Regions from separate parts of the Cobetia sp. UCD-24C genome, predicted to be linked through region 1. Evidence: predicted binding sites of a transcription regulator. Region 1 holds the regulator's gene; the other holds the start of a gene.

Region 1 (7,338 bases):
GCACCACCAGCCTGTGGATGCGCCGTTCGATGTTCTCGCATGGCCGCTTCAAGGTGCTGGTGCAGGAGGGCTTCACGCCGGCCTTCCAGCACGCACTGCAGCTGGCCTGAGCCTTGTGGCCGACTGGCCTCGTTTCCCTCTCTTCCCTTGCCCACTACCACCCGCCCAGGAGCCCCGATGACCGCGTCATCCACTTCCGCCGCTTCGCGTCCTTCCAGACTGGCCGACTACCTCGCCCTGACACGGCTGGACCGCCCCATCGGCACCTGGCTGCTGATGTGGCCGACCCTGTGGGCACTGTGGCTGGCGGCAGATGGCATTCCCGAGCGCACGACCCTGCTGATCTTCATCGCCGGGGTCTATCTGATGCGCGCCGCCGGCTGCGTGATCAACGACTACGCCGACCGCCATTGGGACAAGCATGTCGAGCGCACGCGAGACCGGCCGCTGACCTCGGGTCGCATTTCGGAGCGCGAGGCGCTGACGCTGTTCGGGGGGCTGGTCGCGGCCGCCTTCGTGCTGGTGTGCTTCACCAACCTGACCACGGTGCTGCTGTCGATCGTCGCCGTGCTGCTGGCGGCCAGCTATCCGTTCATGAAGCGCTTCCATCATCTGCCCCAGGTGGTGCTGGGCGCCGCCTTCGGCTGGGCGATTCCGATGGCCTTCGCCGCGACGCTGGAGGAGGTGCCGACATACGGCTGGTGGCTGTTCGCGGCCAACCTGATGTGGACGGTGGCCTACGACACCGCCTACGCGATGGTCGATCGCAACGACGACCTCAAGGTGGGCATCAAGTCCACCGCCGTGCTGTTCGGACGTGCCGACAAGCTGATGATCGGTCTGTTGCAGCTGGGCATGCTGGTAGTGTTGATCAGCATCGGCCTGCAGCTGGCGCTGGGCATCTTCTACTGGCTGGGGCTGGCTGCCGCCGCCGGCACCTTCGTCTGGCAGCAACGTCTGATCCGTGAGCGTGAGCGTGCGCCCTGCTTCCAGGCCTTCCTCAACAATCATTGGACGGGTCTGCTGATCTTCGCCGGAATCGCCCTGGCGACCTGGCCGATGAGCTGACGCCTGCATAAACATTAGTATTATTTAATTTAAAGCGACCCCTGCCCTCTATTGCTCCCCAGCCCACGGTTCATGCCTGCCTGCCGCGCCTCCAAGGCGGCTGGCAGGCTTGCGTGCAAGCTGCCATGCTGGCAGTTGTCATCTCGTTGTCATATAAGCGGGTTGTAATCGTCATCGACTTGTCATTCTGGCGCGTGCGCCGACTGCTGCATGGGATCTAGCGATGAGCTCCAAGACCGTACTGATTGTCGACGATGAATCCTCGATTCGCGAGATGATCGCCGTTGCCCTCGAAATGGCGGATTACCGCGTGCTGGAGGCAGACAATGCCCAGGACGCCCACGCCATTGTCGTCGATGAAAAGCCCGATCTGCTGTTGCTGGACTGGATGATGCCGGGCACCAGTGGCCTGGAGCTCGCGCGGCGTCTCAAGCGTGACGAGACCACCTCGGAGCTGCCGATCATCCTGTTGACCGCCAAGGGCGAGGAAGACAACAAGATTCAAGGCCTGGAAGCCGGCGCCGACGACTACATCACCAAGCCCTTCTCGCCGCGCGAGCTGGTCGCCCGTCTCAAGGCCGTGCTGCGTCGCACTACTCCCAAGGGGGTCGAGGAGGCGGTGGAAGTCGAAGGCCTGATGCTCGACCCGGCCAGCCACCGCGTCACCGCCCACGGCAACTCGCTGGATGTCGGCCCGACCGAATATCGCCTGCTGCAGTTCTTCATGACGCATCAGGAGCGTGCCTACACGCGCAGCCAGCTGCTCGATCAGGTATGGGGCGGTAATGTCTATGTCGAGGAGCGCACCGTGGACGTGCACATCCGTCGCCTGCGCAAGGCGCTGGGCACAGGCCATCAGCATCTGATCCAGACCGTCCGCGGCACCGGTTACCGCTTCAGCGCTCAGGCCTGAGGGATTCATGCGCTATTGGACCAACGAGCTATGGCGCCTCGGCTACCTTGCCGGTGGCTTCGGCCTGATCGGTGGCCTGCTGGGCCATCTGGGCTGGGGCCTGGCGCTGGGCCTTTCGCTGTATCTGTTCGTCCATCTCAAGCACTTGAAGAGCCTCTACACCTGGCTGATCACCAATCCCCATGAAGAGCCGCCGCCCGGCGATGGCGTCTGGGGAGACCTGCTCGATCGTCTCTACCGCTACCAGAAGGGCCAGCGTCAGGCTCAGGAGCGACTGCGCAGCATCCTCAACCGTATCCAGGAATCCTCCGAGGCCATGCGCGACGGCCTGGTGATGCTAGACAACCACGGTGACATGGAATGGTGGAACAGCGCTGCCGAGCAGCTGGTCGGCCTCAAGGCCAGCCACGACCGCGGCCAGCACATCACCAACTATCTGCGTGACCCCGTCTTCATCGACTACTTCAATCGGCTGGCCTACCGCGAGCCGCTGACGCTCCAGTCGCCGCTGTCTGACAACCTGACGCTGCAGATCTCCATCACCCTGTTCGGTGACAACGAGCGTCTGGTCATGCTGCGTGACGTCACCCGCCTCTATCGTCTGGAAGAGATGCGCCGCGACTTCGTGGCCAATGTCTCCCATGAGCTGCGCACGCCGCTGACGGTACTGGCCGGCTATCTAGAGACCTACTCCGATTACGCCGATGACCTGCCACCGCGCTGGCAGCGTGGACTGGGCCAGATGCAGAGCCAGACCGACCGCATGCAGCATCTGGTCGAGGACCTGCTGACCCTGTCACGCCTGGAAACCGACGAACTGTCCGATAACGGTCGCTGCATCGACATGAGCGCCCTGCTCGGCCATATCCGCGACGACGCCGAAGGCCTGTCCCAGGGGCGCCACACCTTCTCCATCGAGGCCGATGCCAGCCTGTCACTGCGCGGTGAGGAGCAGGAGCTGCGCAGCGCGATCTCGAATCTGGTCTTCAATGCGGTGCGCTACACCCCCGAAGACTGTCACATCACCCTGCGCTGGAAGGCGGATGACCAGGGTCTGCTGGTCGAGGTGGAAGATGACGGGGATGGCATCGACCCGGTGCACCTGCCGCGCCTGACCGAGCGCTTCTACCGCATCGACAAGGGCCGCAGCACCGCCACGGGAGGCACCGGCCTCGGGCTTGCCATCGTCAAGCATGTGCTGATTCGCCATCAGGGCCATCTGGAGATCGACAGCCATCCCGGCGAGGGTGCGCGCTTCCGCTGTCACTTCCCCGACGAGCGCGCCTGTCAGGCAAGCACTCCCCAGGCCAGCAGTGCGCTAGCCCAGTGATGTGCTGATTCCGTGATGATCTGACCCGGACGCCAGCCCAACGCAGAACGCCCCGCAGCCACCTCGAAAGGAGGCGACTGCGGGGCGTTTCGTTTGGTCAATCAGACGACGCTGCGGCTATTTCAGCGACGAGCCAACTTAGCGACGAGTCAGTTCAGCGACAAGCCAGCTCTGCGACAGGCTGTCTCAACGACGCGGCGCCGGCAACTGACGGTAGTGGCTCTGCCACATCAGTACCGCCCCGGCGACGGCGCCCGGGATGAACAGCAGATTGGCCAGCGGCACCAGCGTCATGACGAACACCGCGGCGCCGAAGGTCAGTGAGGGCCACCAGCGCGCCTTGAGGCGCTGCTTCATGTCACCGAAGCTGACCTGATGGTTGTCCATCGGGTAGTCGAGGTACTGGATCGACATGCTCCAGGCCGAGAACAGTCCCCACAACAGCGGCGAGAGCAGGTTCAGGCCCGGGATGAAGCCGATGATGAACAGCGCGATCATGCGCGGGATGAAGTAGCCCAGCTTGGCCATTTCACGCCCCAGCGAGTCGACGCCGATCTTGATCAGGCCACGGTCATCGTCAATCAGGGTGCCATCCAGACGATGCTCGACCTTCTCGGCCAGAATGCCGTAGAAGGGCGCGGCGATCAGGTTGGTCACCAGGCTGAAGGTGAAGAACACCACCAGCAACAGACTCACCACCAGCACCGGCCAGATCAACCAGCTGAGCCAGTCCAGCCAGGCCGGTACCTTGAGCATCCAGTAATCGATCCAGCCACCGAACTGGTTGAACAATACCCACAGCGTGATGCTGTAGAGCACCAGGTTGATCGCCAGCGGTACGAATACGAAGCGGCGCAGCCCGGGGGTATAGACCATGCGGGTCCCGCGGACCAGCGCCGATACGGCATCAATCATGCGACGTCCTCGTCATCTCAAAAGAACCGGCCAGCCAGCGGGCTGACCGGAGCCACACCCTAGCACTCCCGCCTGTGCGGCGCAGCTGTCGGCCGCCTGACATCGCTCGCGCTCCCACGACGCAATCGCCCCGCGGCCTGCCGGTAAGCAGGAGCGGGGCGAAAGAGGCGACACAGGGGCAGGGAAGCGCGTCAGCTCACTTCTTGTCCAGGTCCTGCGGCTTCAGGTCATGGGTATCGGTGTGACGCACGTCCACTCCCTTGACCAGGAAGATGACGTACTCGGCCAGGTTGTCGGCGTGGTCACCGATACGCTCCAGCGCACGCAGAATCCACATCACGTTGAGCACCGGCGTGATCTGGCGCGCGTCTTCCATCATGAAGGTCATCAGCGAGCGCATCGCGCTCTGATATTCCAGATCCACCGAGGCATCTTCACGCAGCACCTTGAGGGCAAGGTCGGTATCGAAGCGCGCGAAGGCCGTCAGGGAGTCACGCACCATGCTGCGCACGTGCTGACTGAGGTGACGCACCTCGACCATGCCGCGCGGGCTCTGGCCGTTCTCGACCAGCGAGATGGCGTTGCGTGCGATCTTGCTCGATTCATCACCGATACGCTCGAGATCGGAGGTGGCGCGGATGACGGCCAGCACCAGGCGCAGGTCGGAGGCCGCCGGCTGACGGCGGGCCAGTACCCGGGTGCACTCGTCATCGATCTTGAGCTGCATGTCGTTGACAGCCTTGTCGTTGTCGCGCACCCGCGTGGCGGTTTCACTGTCGCCTTCCAGCAATGCCGTGACGGCATCCTGCAGCTGCTTCTCTACCAGTCCGCCCATGGCCAGCAGGTGTGTCTTCAGTGCATCCAGCTCGTGATTGAACTGCTCTGAGATATGCTTGCCGTGCGAATCGCTGGTGATATCCATTTCCCTCTCCCGGAAAGACGCCCACCGAGTCAGGGGGCGTGACATGAATGACGTGACAAGTATGGCCCACTACTGACTGACACAGCGGGCTCCCCCTCAGCATGCCGACACTTGATTGCAGTTATGTTTCACTCATGGCGCAAAGGCGCTATTTGGCCGCCATCGTCAGCAATATCAGGGCGAAAAGGCTACCTGGCTGCACGTTCGCGCATGAGCGCGCTAACCGAAACGCCCCGTGATGTAGTCTTCCGTCTGGCGGCGCCGCGGGTTGGTGAACAGCTGATCGGTCGGGGCGAATTCCACCAGGCGGCCCTCATGCAGGAAGGCGGTATCGTCTGAGACCCGCGCGGCCTGCTGCATGTTGTGCGTGACGATGATCAGCGTCAGGCGCGAGCGCAGCGATCGGATCAGCTCCTCGATCTTGAGCGTCGAGATGGGGTCCAGCGCCGAGGCCGGCTCATCCAGCAGCAGCACCTCCGGCTCGACCGCCAGCGTCCGCGCGATCACCAGCCGCTGTTGCTGGCCACCCGAGAGCCCCAGCGCGCTGTCGTGCAGGCGATCCTTCACCTCTTCCCACAGCGCCGCGGAGCGCAGACAGGATTCGACCTTGTCATCGAGGTGGCGCTTGTCATTCTCACCGACCAGCCGCAGTCCGAAGGCCACGTTCTCGTAGACCGACATCGGAAAGGGATTGGGCGTCTGGAAGACCATGCCGATCCGGCGGCGCAGCATCGGCACGTCCACGCCGCGCGCATGAATGTCCTCGCCCTCGAGCAGTACCTTGCCGGAAAGACGTGACTGTTCGTCGAGATCGGTCATGCGATTGAAGGTACGCAACAGGCTCGACTTGCCGCAGCCGGAAGGGCCGATGAAGGCCGTCACGCGCTTGCGCGCGATCTGCAGGCTGACGTCCTTCAGGGCGCGGCGCGTCTGGTTCTCCTTGCCGACACGTGCCTGATAATCGAGGCTCAGGTGGCGGGTTTCCAGGCAGATGTCCTCAGCCGGCCGCGCAGGCGTCTCCTGAAGAAACAACTGGGGCTTGGGCTGCTCAGAGTCACGCCTCATTCGGTGGCTCCCTTGTAACGTTGTGCCAGCATGTGACGCAGGCGAATGGCACTCAGGTTGAGGCATAGAATCACGACCACCAGCACCAGCGCGGTCGCGTAGACCAGCGGCCGACTGCTGAAGGCGTCGCTGCTCTGGAAGGCCAGATCATAGACCTGATGCCCCAGATGCATGAATTTGCGGTCCAGATGCAGCCACGGGAAGCTGTCATCCAGCGGCAGGTCCGGGGCCAGCTTGACCACTCCGACCAGCATCAGCGGCGCGACTTCGCCCGCCGCACGCGCCACGGCCAGAATCAGCCCTGTCATCAGCGCCGGCGAGGCCGCCGGAATCACCACGCGCTTGAGCGTTTCCAGGCGTGTCGCACCCAGCGCCAGCGCGCCTTCGCGCAGACGACGCGGCACGCGCGCCAGCCCCTCTTCCGTGGCGACGATCACCACCGGCAAGGTCAGCAGGGCCAGCGTCAGCGAGGCCCACAGAATGCCGCCGGTCCCGAAGGTCGGCGTCGGCAGCCGCTCGGAATAGAACAGCTCGTCAATTCCGGCGCCCAGCCCATAGACGAAGAAGCCGAGACCGAACACGCCGTAGACGATGGAGGGCACCCCGGCCAGGTTGCGCAGCGCGATGCGCGTCAGGCGCGTCAGGCGCCCCTGATGGGCCACCTCGTGCAGATAGAGCGCCGCCATCACGCCGAAGGGCATCACCATGATCGACATCAGCACCACCATCAGTACGGTGCCGAAGATGGCGGGCCAGACGCCACCGAAGCCCTCGGTAGGCGCGCCGGCCACGAAGTCGCGGAAACGCTTGAACGTCATCATCAGCCGGCCGCTGAAGCCCATCGCATTGGGCCGCCAGGCATTGCGGATATCATCGAGCGCGATGCGGCCTTCGTAGCCGCCATTGCCGCCCAGCAGCAACTGACCGCCCGCCAGGGCATCCCGCAGGGCACTCAGCTGACCTTCACGCTCGATGAAGGCGCTGCGCACCTCTTCCAACTCCTCCTGCATCTCCTGCTCGAGCTCAGCATCCTCATGAGTCTGCGCCGCTGCACCGTCAGCAGTGGCGCTGCGCCGGGATTCGAGCGACTGCTGCAACGCCTGATAGCGACTGCTCAAGACTTCA
Region 2 (7,338 bases), on a different contig from region 1:
CTGACAGGGTCATCAAGGCTAGCCCGCCATGATAACGGCATGCGCCGAGGATGGCACGGACGAGACGCGCTGAAGATGCTAGGCTGCGTGGCCAGAAATCGGCGCGGCGCGCTTGAGCAGATCATTTGATGCGCCTTACCAGGTCCTTCGACGCTCTCCGCCAGCTCATCTGGTCCACTACGCCTGGTCATCCGTCCCTCTGGCGCAAGCGATCTGGCTGCCTCTGGCACGCCTGATCATGCACTGACAGGCGCGATGCGCTGCCCGCGCCATCGCCATCGCTACGCAACCGCGTGGTGACACTTGCGGAACCCTTTGCGCGGCAAAGCGTCAGAGTTGCGTTGAAGCTCACTCTGGGCCATACAAGGTCAGGGTCAGGCAAACTGATGCGCTTGCGCGTCGACTGTCGCTACCGAGGAAGCCGGTGGCCAACGCTTCAGTCTCCGTCAGTGACTCGCCAACCGAAGGTGTGCGGTCGACCCGGATTGACCCTGCGCGCCATCCCGCCTTGCTGCGCTTCCCAGGCCACGTTCACAGGTATCTTGCATGCGTTTACCCCTCACATCGCGCCGCCCACTGACTCACACTCGGCGCTACGCCATCAGCAGTGCACGCACGCTTCGCCATCTGGTACTGATCTTCGGCCTGACGCTGGCCGCGGGCTGCTCCGCGCCGCACGCCTCGGACGCGCCTGCCGCACCGACCACCGCGGCCAAGGCAGCCGTCAAGGCCGAACGGCTGGAAAGCCTGCTGGTGCAAGGCGAAAGTGATGTGCCCGAGAACCTGCTGCTCAGCAAGGCCGGCGCCAAGGCGATCGACCCCAACGGCCAGCGTCCGGTGGATGACCCGCTGACCTGCCTGGCGCGTGCCGCCTACTGGGAAGCCAAGGGCGAAGGCAGAAGCGGCATGCAGGGCATCGTCAATGTGGTGATCAACCGCGCAGCCGACCCGCGCTTCCCCGATAGCCTGTGCGGCGTGGTCAAGCAGGGTGGCGAAAGCGGCAGCTGCCAGTTCTCCTGGTGGTGTGACGGTCGCTCCGACCGCATTCGCGAACCCGCCGCCTACGCCGAGGCACGCGACGTGGCCCGTCAGGCACTCAACCATCAGCTGGAAGACGTCACCGACGGCGCCCTCTACTTCCACGCCCGCTACGCCACGCCCTACTGGGCCAAGCGCTTCGTGCGCACCGCGCGCATCGGTCAGCACCTGTTCTATCGCAACTGACTCACCCTTTCACCAGGGCATGACGGGTAGAACCATCACCAGCAAGTTGCCTGACATGCCGCACGTCAGCGCCATGTCGCGTACAAGACCGTGACGGAAAGACCGTACAGGAAACAGACAAACCAGAAGGCCCCTGATGATTCACTCATCAGGGGCCTTCTGGGTCATATCATCACTCAATCTTCAGTAATGGGCCGAGTCCGACTACTTCGCTACCACTGTCTTCAGATACTGCCCTATCTCGGAATGGTGCAGGATGGACGAGACCGGCAAGATGTCGTTGGCTGGCCCCCATGCAAAGACGTTGACTGGCGTATGGGTGTGCGTACCAGTCCCCCAGACGGTGTTTTGCTGTGTCGCCAATGCCCGCGCCAGCAGGTTGCCGCGATCGTTATAGGGGAAGAAGGCGTCGAAGTCGTGAACTGCCGGCACCTCGCTGACCCCGAGGTAACTATGTCCATCCACATGATAGGGGTTGGGCTTGTTGGCCAGTACTTCAGCTGCCTGGGCTTCGGTAATCTGGAAGTCACTATTGCCATTGACAGCCGCCATCAAGCGCGCCGGTGTGCGCTCATCTTGCGGTAGTGCCTCGAAATCACTGAGCAGCTCGTAATAGGTCTGCTTCTGCTCATAGAGACTGTCCAGAATCGAGAAGTCACCAAAATTGAAATTGGGTGCGTAATCCTGATCTGCGAATGCAGGGCCTGATTTCTTCTGCGCTGCCGGTAAATTGGCGCTGGAATAACTGAAGCCGAATGCCCCCGTCTCATGGTCGGCCGTTACCAGGATGATTGTATCGTCTCGCTCTCGCGCCCAGTCATAGACACCTTGCACGGCCTCATCGAACTTGATCAGTTCATTGAGCATGGTGCCCGCATCATTGGAATGCGCGGCCCAGTCGATCTGGCCACCCTCGACCATCAAAAAGAAACCATCATCATCCTGTTCCAGCATTGACAGTGCTTTCTGGGTCATCTCATGCAGGGTCGGCTGCTGACGCTGTGGGTCATCATGGCTATCTCGATAGCTGATACCATCCGCCATACCCGAGTTGGCGAATAGCCCCAATACCTTGGTGCCATTGAGTGCGGCCATCTGATCACGCGTAAAGGCTAGCCCATAGCCTTGATCTGCAGCTTCCTGGAGCAGATTTCGTTCATCCTTGCGCTTGGAGGTTGGCGACCAGGCACCTTGCATCAGCGTCTCGACACTGCCCGCGCTTTCCCCCGGCTCACTGACGGACTGTGGCACGAAGTGACGCAACCCTCCCGACAGCATGACATCCGGCCCGGTCATGAGCATGTCTTCGGCAATGGCATTTTCCAGTGAACGATGCGGCTGGTGGGCGGCGAAGGCCGCCGGAGTCGCGTGGGTCAGGCGCGTATCGGACACCAATCCGGTGGCCTTGCCGACTCGTTTGGCAAGCTCGAGGACGGTTTCAACCCGATTACCCTCTGAATCTATGCCGATCACCTCGCCCCCGGTGAAGATACCCGTCGAGAGCTGAGTCGCTGAACAGGCCGAATCCACTACCACGGCATCTTCAGGGTGAGTCAATGAAGCGCCCACCACGCCTTCCTTCGCCAGCTGGTAGAGTGCCGTCGAACGCCCCTGATATATCGAATCCGGCGCACGATTGGCGTATGTCTCCAGCATGCCAACCTGCTGGGGCCCCATGCCATCGCCAATCATCAGAATGACATTCTTGATCTCTGCCGCATTGGCCAGCGGCATCCAGCTCATGCTTCCCGTCAGCGCAACGACGGCCCACCCTTTTCGACACCATCGTCCTTGCCGGTTCTGATGAGACATCATCATGGTCATCTTCCGTGTTCCCTTATCGTTGTTGGCATCCGTGTTACCCGGGCACATACGATACTCGTGCAAGTCTGTACGTCTGTGTTCGAACGGAGCGCTTGTTGGTCAGAAATGAATCGCGATCTGCTCACATGGCGGCACCCAAGGTGCCAACTGGAGCATGCGCTTCACTATTGACGACGCAAGCAGAGCCGTCCATATCAATGGCCCGGCTACAGGACAATTCATGACGAAAGGATGACATAAAGATGTCAGATTAATGACAGACGACACTGCGACCAGAAGCCCCAAACACGACGCCCCCGCTGCCATTGGCAACGGGGGCGTCGTGTTTAGGGATGCCTGAATAGCGGTGTCTGGAGAGGGGCGCCCAGGCAGGGACGTCCATACCGAGACGCCTGACGGATCAGGTGTCCGGCTGTGCCGCCAGCTTGGTGCGGATGAACTCGCTGTGGCTGACATGCAGCAGGCCGGCAAGACGGCGGATGCGATGCTCTTCCTGCGGGTCCAGCTCGCCATCGGCGTAGGCCAGCTCCCAGAGCATGCCGATCAGCTCGCTGCGCTCCTCAAGGCTCATGTGCTCGTTGAGTTGCTTGACGAAGCGATAGTGGTCCGTGGCCTGCTCGGCATCCTGCTCGGCCTGGGTCAGCAGGCTGGCAAGTTCCTCATCCCCCAGCGAGAAGCGCTCGGCCAGCTGGCGCGCCAGGGCTTCACGTTCGCGCACATCAAGATGGTCATCGGCGCGTACCACCTCGAACATCAGCACGGCCATGGCGAGTTCCGGGCCGGGCTCCTCGTTGGGACGGGCGTTGCTGCCGGGCATCATCACCTGGCGGATGAGACGATTGATCTGACCGGCGACGGATAGCTGTGCTGGCATGCTGACCTCCAGGAACGGAAAATGTAGTGTCCTTGAATCCTTCATGAGGGCAGCGGCACGGGTTGCAACCTCGCAGTTGCGCACGCCAGCGTTGCCGGTGACGCGACGCGCCCTTCGCGCCGCCCGCACCTTCGCGATATAGTAGCGCCCATCCCGACGGGGCGATGCGTTCGCCCCTTATCACGAGTCATCCCGGCGAGTGGCTGCGCACTGCGCAGCAGGCGCCCTTTACCGTCAAGACGAGGCCTCATGTCAGCGCGCAAGATTCTGGTTACCAGTGCCCTGCCCTATGCCAATGGGTCGATCCACCTGGGTCACCTGCTTGAGTACATCCAGACCGACATCTGGGTACGCTTCCAGAAAAGCCGTGGCCACGAATGCCATTACGTGTGCGCCGATGACGCCCACGGCACCGCTATCATGCTGCGTGCCGAGCAGGAAGGTGTCACCGCCGAGCAGCTGATCCAGCGTGTGAGTGACGAGCACCAGGCCGACTTCGCCAAGTTCGGCGTCGGCTTTGACAACTATCACTCCACCCACTCACCGGAGAACCGCGCCCACAGCGAGCGCATCTATCTGGCGCTGCGCGATGCCGGCCATATCGCCACGCGCGATATCGAGCAGATGTTCGATCCGGTCAAGGGCCTGTTCCTCGCCGACCGCTTCATCAAGGGCACCTGCCCGAAGTGCAAGACCGAAGACCAGTACGGCGACAACTGTGAAGCCTGCGGCGCGGCCTACACGCCGGCCGAGCTGATCGATCCGGTCTCGGCCATTTCCGGCGCCACGCCGGAAATGCGCACGTCCACCCACTACTTCTTCAAGCTGCCGAACTTCGCCGAGTTCCTGCAGGAGTGGACCAAGAGCGGCCGCGTGCAGAGCCAGATTTCCAACAAGCTGCAGGAATGGTTCGAGGCGGGTCTGGCCGAGTGGGACATCTCCCGCGATGCGCCCTACTTCGGCTTCGAGATTCCCGACGCGCCGGGCAAGTACTTCTACGTGTGGCTGGACGCGCCGATCGGCTACCTCGCCAGCTTCCAGAACCTGTGCGAGAAGCAGGGCATCGACTTCGACAGCTACTGGAAGGCCGACTCCGACGCCGAGGTCTATCACTTCATCGGCAAGGACATCGTCTACTTCCACGCCCTGTTCTGGCCGGCGATGCTGGAAGGTGCCGGCATGCGCACCCCGACCGGCGTCAACTGCCACGGTTTCGTGACCGTCAATGGCGCCAAGATGTCCAAGTCGCGCGGCACCTTCATCAAGGCCGACACCTACGCGCAGTTCCTCAACCCGGAATACCTGCGCTATTACTTCGCCGCCAAGCTGACCTCCGGCGTCGATGACCTCGACCTCAACCTCGACGACTTCACTGCCCGCGTGAATTCCGACCTGGTCGGCAAGGTGGTCAACATCGCCAGCCGCTGCGCCGGGTTCGTCAAGAAGTTCGGCGACGGCAAGCTGTCCGCGACCTGCGCCGAGCCGGAGCTGGTCGAGCGCTTCATCGCCGCTGGCGAAGGCATCGCGGCGGACTTCGAGGCCCGTGAATTCGCGCGCGCCATGCGCAAGGTGATGGAGCTGGCCGATGAAGCCAACACCTACATCGCCGACAAGGCACCGTGGGCGATGGCCAAGGAAGACGGCCGCGAGCAGGAAGTGCTCGACGTCTGCTCCGTGGGCATCAACCTATTCCGCCAGCTGATGGTCTATCTGGCGCCGGTGGTTCCGGAGCTGACCGACAAGGCACGCGACTTCCTGAACCTCGAGAGCCTCGACTGGGCCAGCCGTGAAAGCGTGCTGACCGATCATGCGATCAACAAGTTCAAGCCGCTGCTGACCCGTGTCGAGCCGGAGCGCATCGACAAGATGCTCGAAGCCTCGCGCGAAGTGCTGGTCGAGGAGCAGAAGATCAAGGACGGCACCGCCAAGGCAGAAGCCGCGGCCGCGCCGAGCCCGCTCGACGCCGACCCGATCGCCGACGAGATCGACTTCGATACCTTCATGAAGACCGACCTGCGCGTGGCGAAGATCGTCAAGGCGGAGCACGTCGAGAAGGCGGCCAAGCTGCTCAAGCTGACGCTGGATATCGGTGGCGAGACGCGCACCGTGTTCTCCGGCATCAAGTCCGCCTACGCGCCGGAAGCACTGGAAGGCCGCCTGACCGTCATGGTCGCCAACCTGGCGCCGCGCAAGATGCGCTTCGGCGTGTCCGAGGGCATGGTGCTGGCCGCCGGTGACGACGAAGGCATCTACCTGCTGGAGCCACACACCGGTGCCAAGCCGGGTCAGCGCGTCACTTGATGCAGTGATGCTGCACTGAAGCCTCTTCAGCACAACGCCCCGCCAGAGACTCTCTGGCGGGGCGTTGTCGTTCATGCGTCACATCCGGTCGGCGGGACGGCTACTCGTAACGGCGACCGGCATGCTCCAGCCAGCCATCCACATGGCGGCCACCGGGATCATGATGCGTCCAGTGGATCACGCCGCCCTTGTCGGTCCACTCATATTCGCCATAGAAGCCGATGCGATCACCGACCTGAAGACTGTCGATGCGTGGCGCGAGATCGATATTGTGCGCCACCAGAATGGTGGTACCACCCGCGACCCGGATCAGGAACTTCTGATGACGGCTGCCCTTGAGATCATCCCTGAGCAGACGCGTTACCTCACCCACGCCCCGCACCTGCACATCACTCTGCTGGGCACTGATGGCGCGCCTGAGTCGGCTTTCGTCTGCCGAGGAAACGCCTTCCCCCTGGGTCGCCTCGGCCTGCGGCGACTGGAAGTCATTCCACAGCTGGGAGAGCGAGAAGTTGCCATTGCCCGTCAGCTGCGAGATGCCCGCCATCGCCACCACCAGGATGATGACCCATAACAGCCGACGGCCGCGTGTTTCTGTCCTGCGCATATCCCGCTCCTTGTGCCACCCCGGATGACGTGAAAGTCTCTGATCACGCCATAATCAATAAAAGTAATAAAGGAATTCTTCTTTATTACTTCAAGAACCAAGCAAAACGCGAAACAATGGTCGTCTCATGCTGGCAACACTACGCCTCGCTTGCCACGCTACAGGCTGTCGGCCAGCAGCATCTTGCGTATAATACCGCCGCGCTCGACGATCCCCTGCCCTGCAGCTTCCTGACAGCTTGCGGCAGCAACAGCCCTGATCGCCTGCGAGTGCCGGTTCATGCATGCCGCGAGCACGGAAGCGCCTTCGAAACACCCTGACCGAGCGACGCCCCTGATGAGTGAATACCTTCTTATCCTGATCAGCACCATCCTGGTCAACAATTTCGTACTGGTGCAGTTCCTCGGCCTGTGCCCCTTCATGGGTGTCTCCAACAAGCTGGAGTCCGCGATGGGCATGTCGCTGGCCACCACCTTCGTGCTCACGTTGTCGTCGATGTGCGCCTACC

The links. Region 1 encodes PhoB, which activates phosphate uptake and scavenging genes when phosphate is short. Its sites were predicted from a motif close to TGTCATANNNNTGTCANA; they were not measured.
Region 2: AOG28_RS09595 (alkaline phosphatase) is a predicted target of PhoB. The motif match lies at 3,290-3,307, and genes of this name have one in related genera.

The regions. Positions count from the first base shown of each region.
Region 1 is NZ_LJTD01000006.1:83,256-90,593, forward strand. It holds gene AOG28_RS10130 (chorismate--pyruvate lyase family protein) at 1-110, shown strand, start outside; gene ubiA (4-hydroxybenzoate octaprenyltransferase) at 178-1,068, shown strand; gene phoB (phosphate regulon transcriptional regulator PhoB) at 1,292-1,981, shown strand; gene phoR (phosphate regulon sensor histidine kinase PhoR) at 1,989-3,311, shown strand; gene cysZ (sulfate transporter CysZ) at 3,498-4,226, opposite strand; gene phoU (phosphate signaling complex protein PhoU) at 4,423-5,148, opposite strand; gene pstB (phosphate ABC transporter ATP-binding protein PstB) at 5,368-6,213, opposite strand; gene pstA (phosphate ABC transporter permease PstA) at 6,210-7,338, opposite strand, start outside.
Region 2 is NZ_LJTD01000005.1:205,093-212,430, forward strand. It holds gene AOG28_RS09590 (cell wall hydrolase) at 547-1,224, shown strand; gene AOG28_RS09595 (alkaline phosphatase) at 1,429-3,048, opposite strand; gene AOG28_RS09600 (tellurite resistance TerB family protein) at 3,449-3,922, opposite strand; gene metG (methionine--tRNA ligase) at 4,172-6,223, shown strand; gene AOG28_RS09610 (DUF3465 domain-containing protein) at 6,324-6,830, opposite strand; gene rsxA (electron transport complex subunit RsxA) at 7,167-7,338, shown strand, end outside.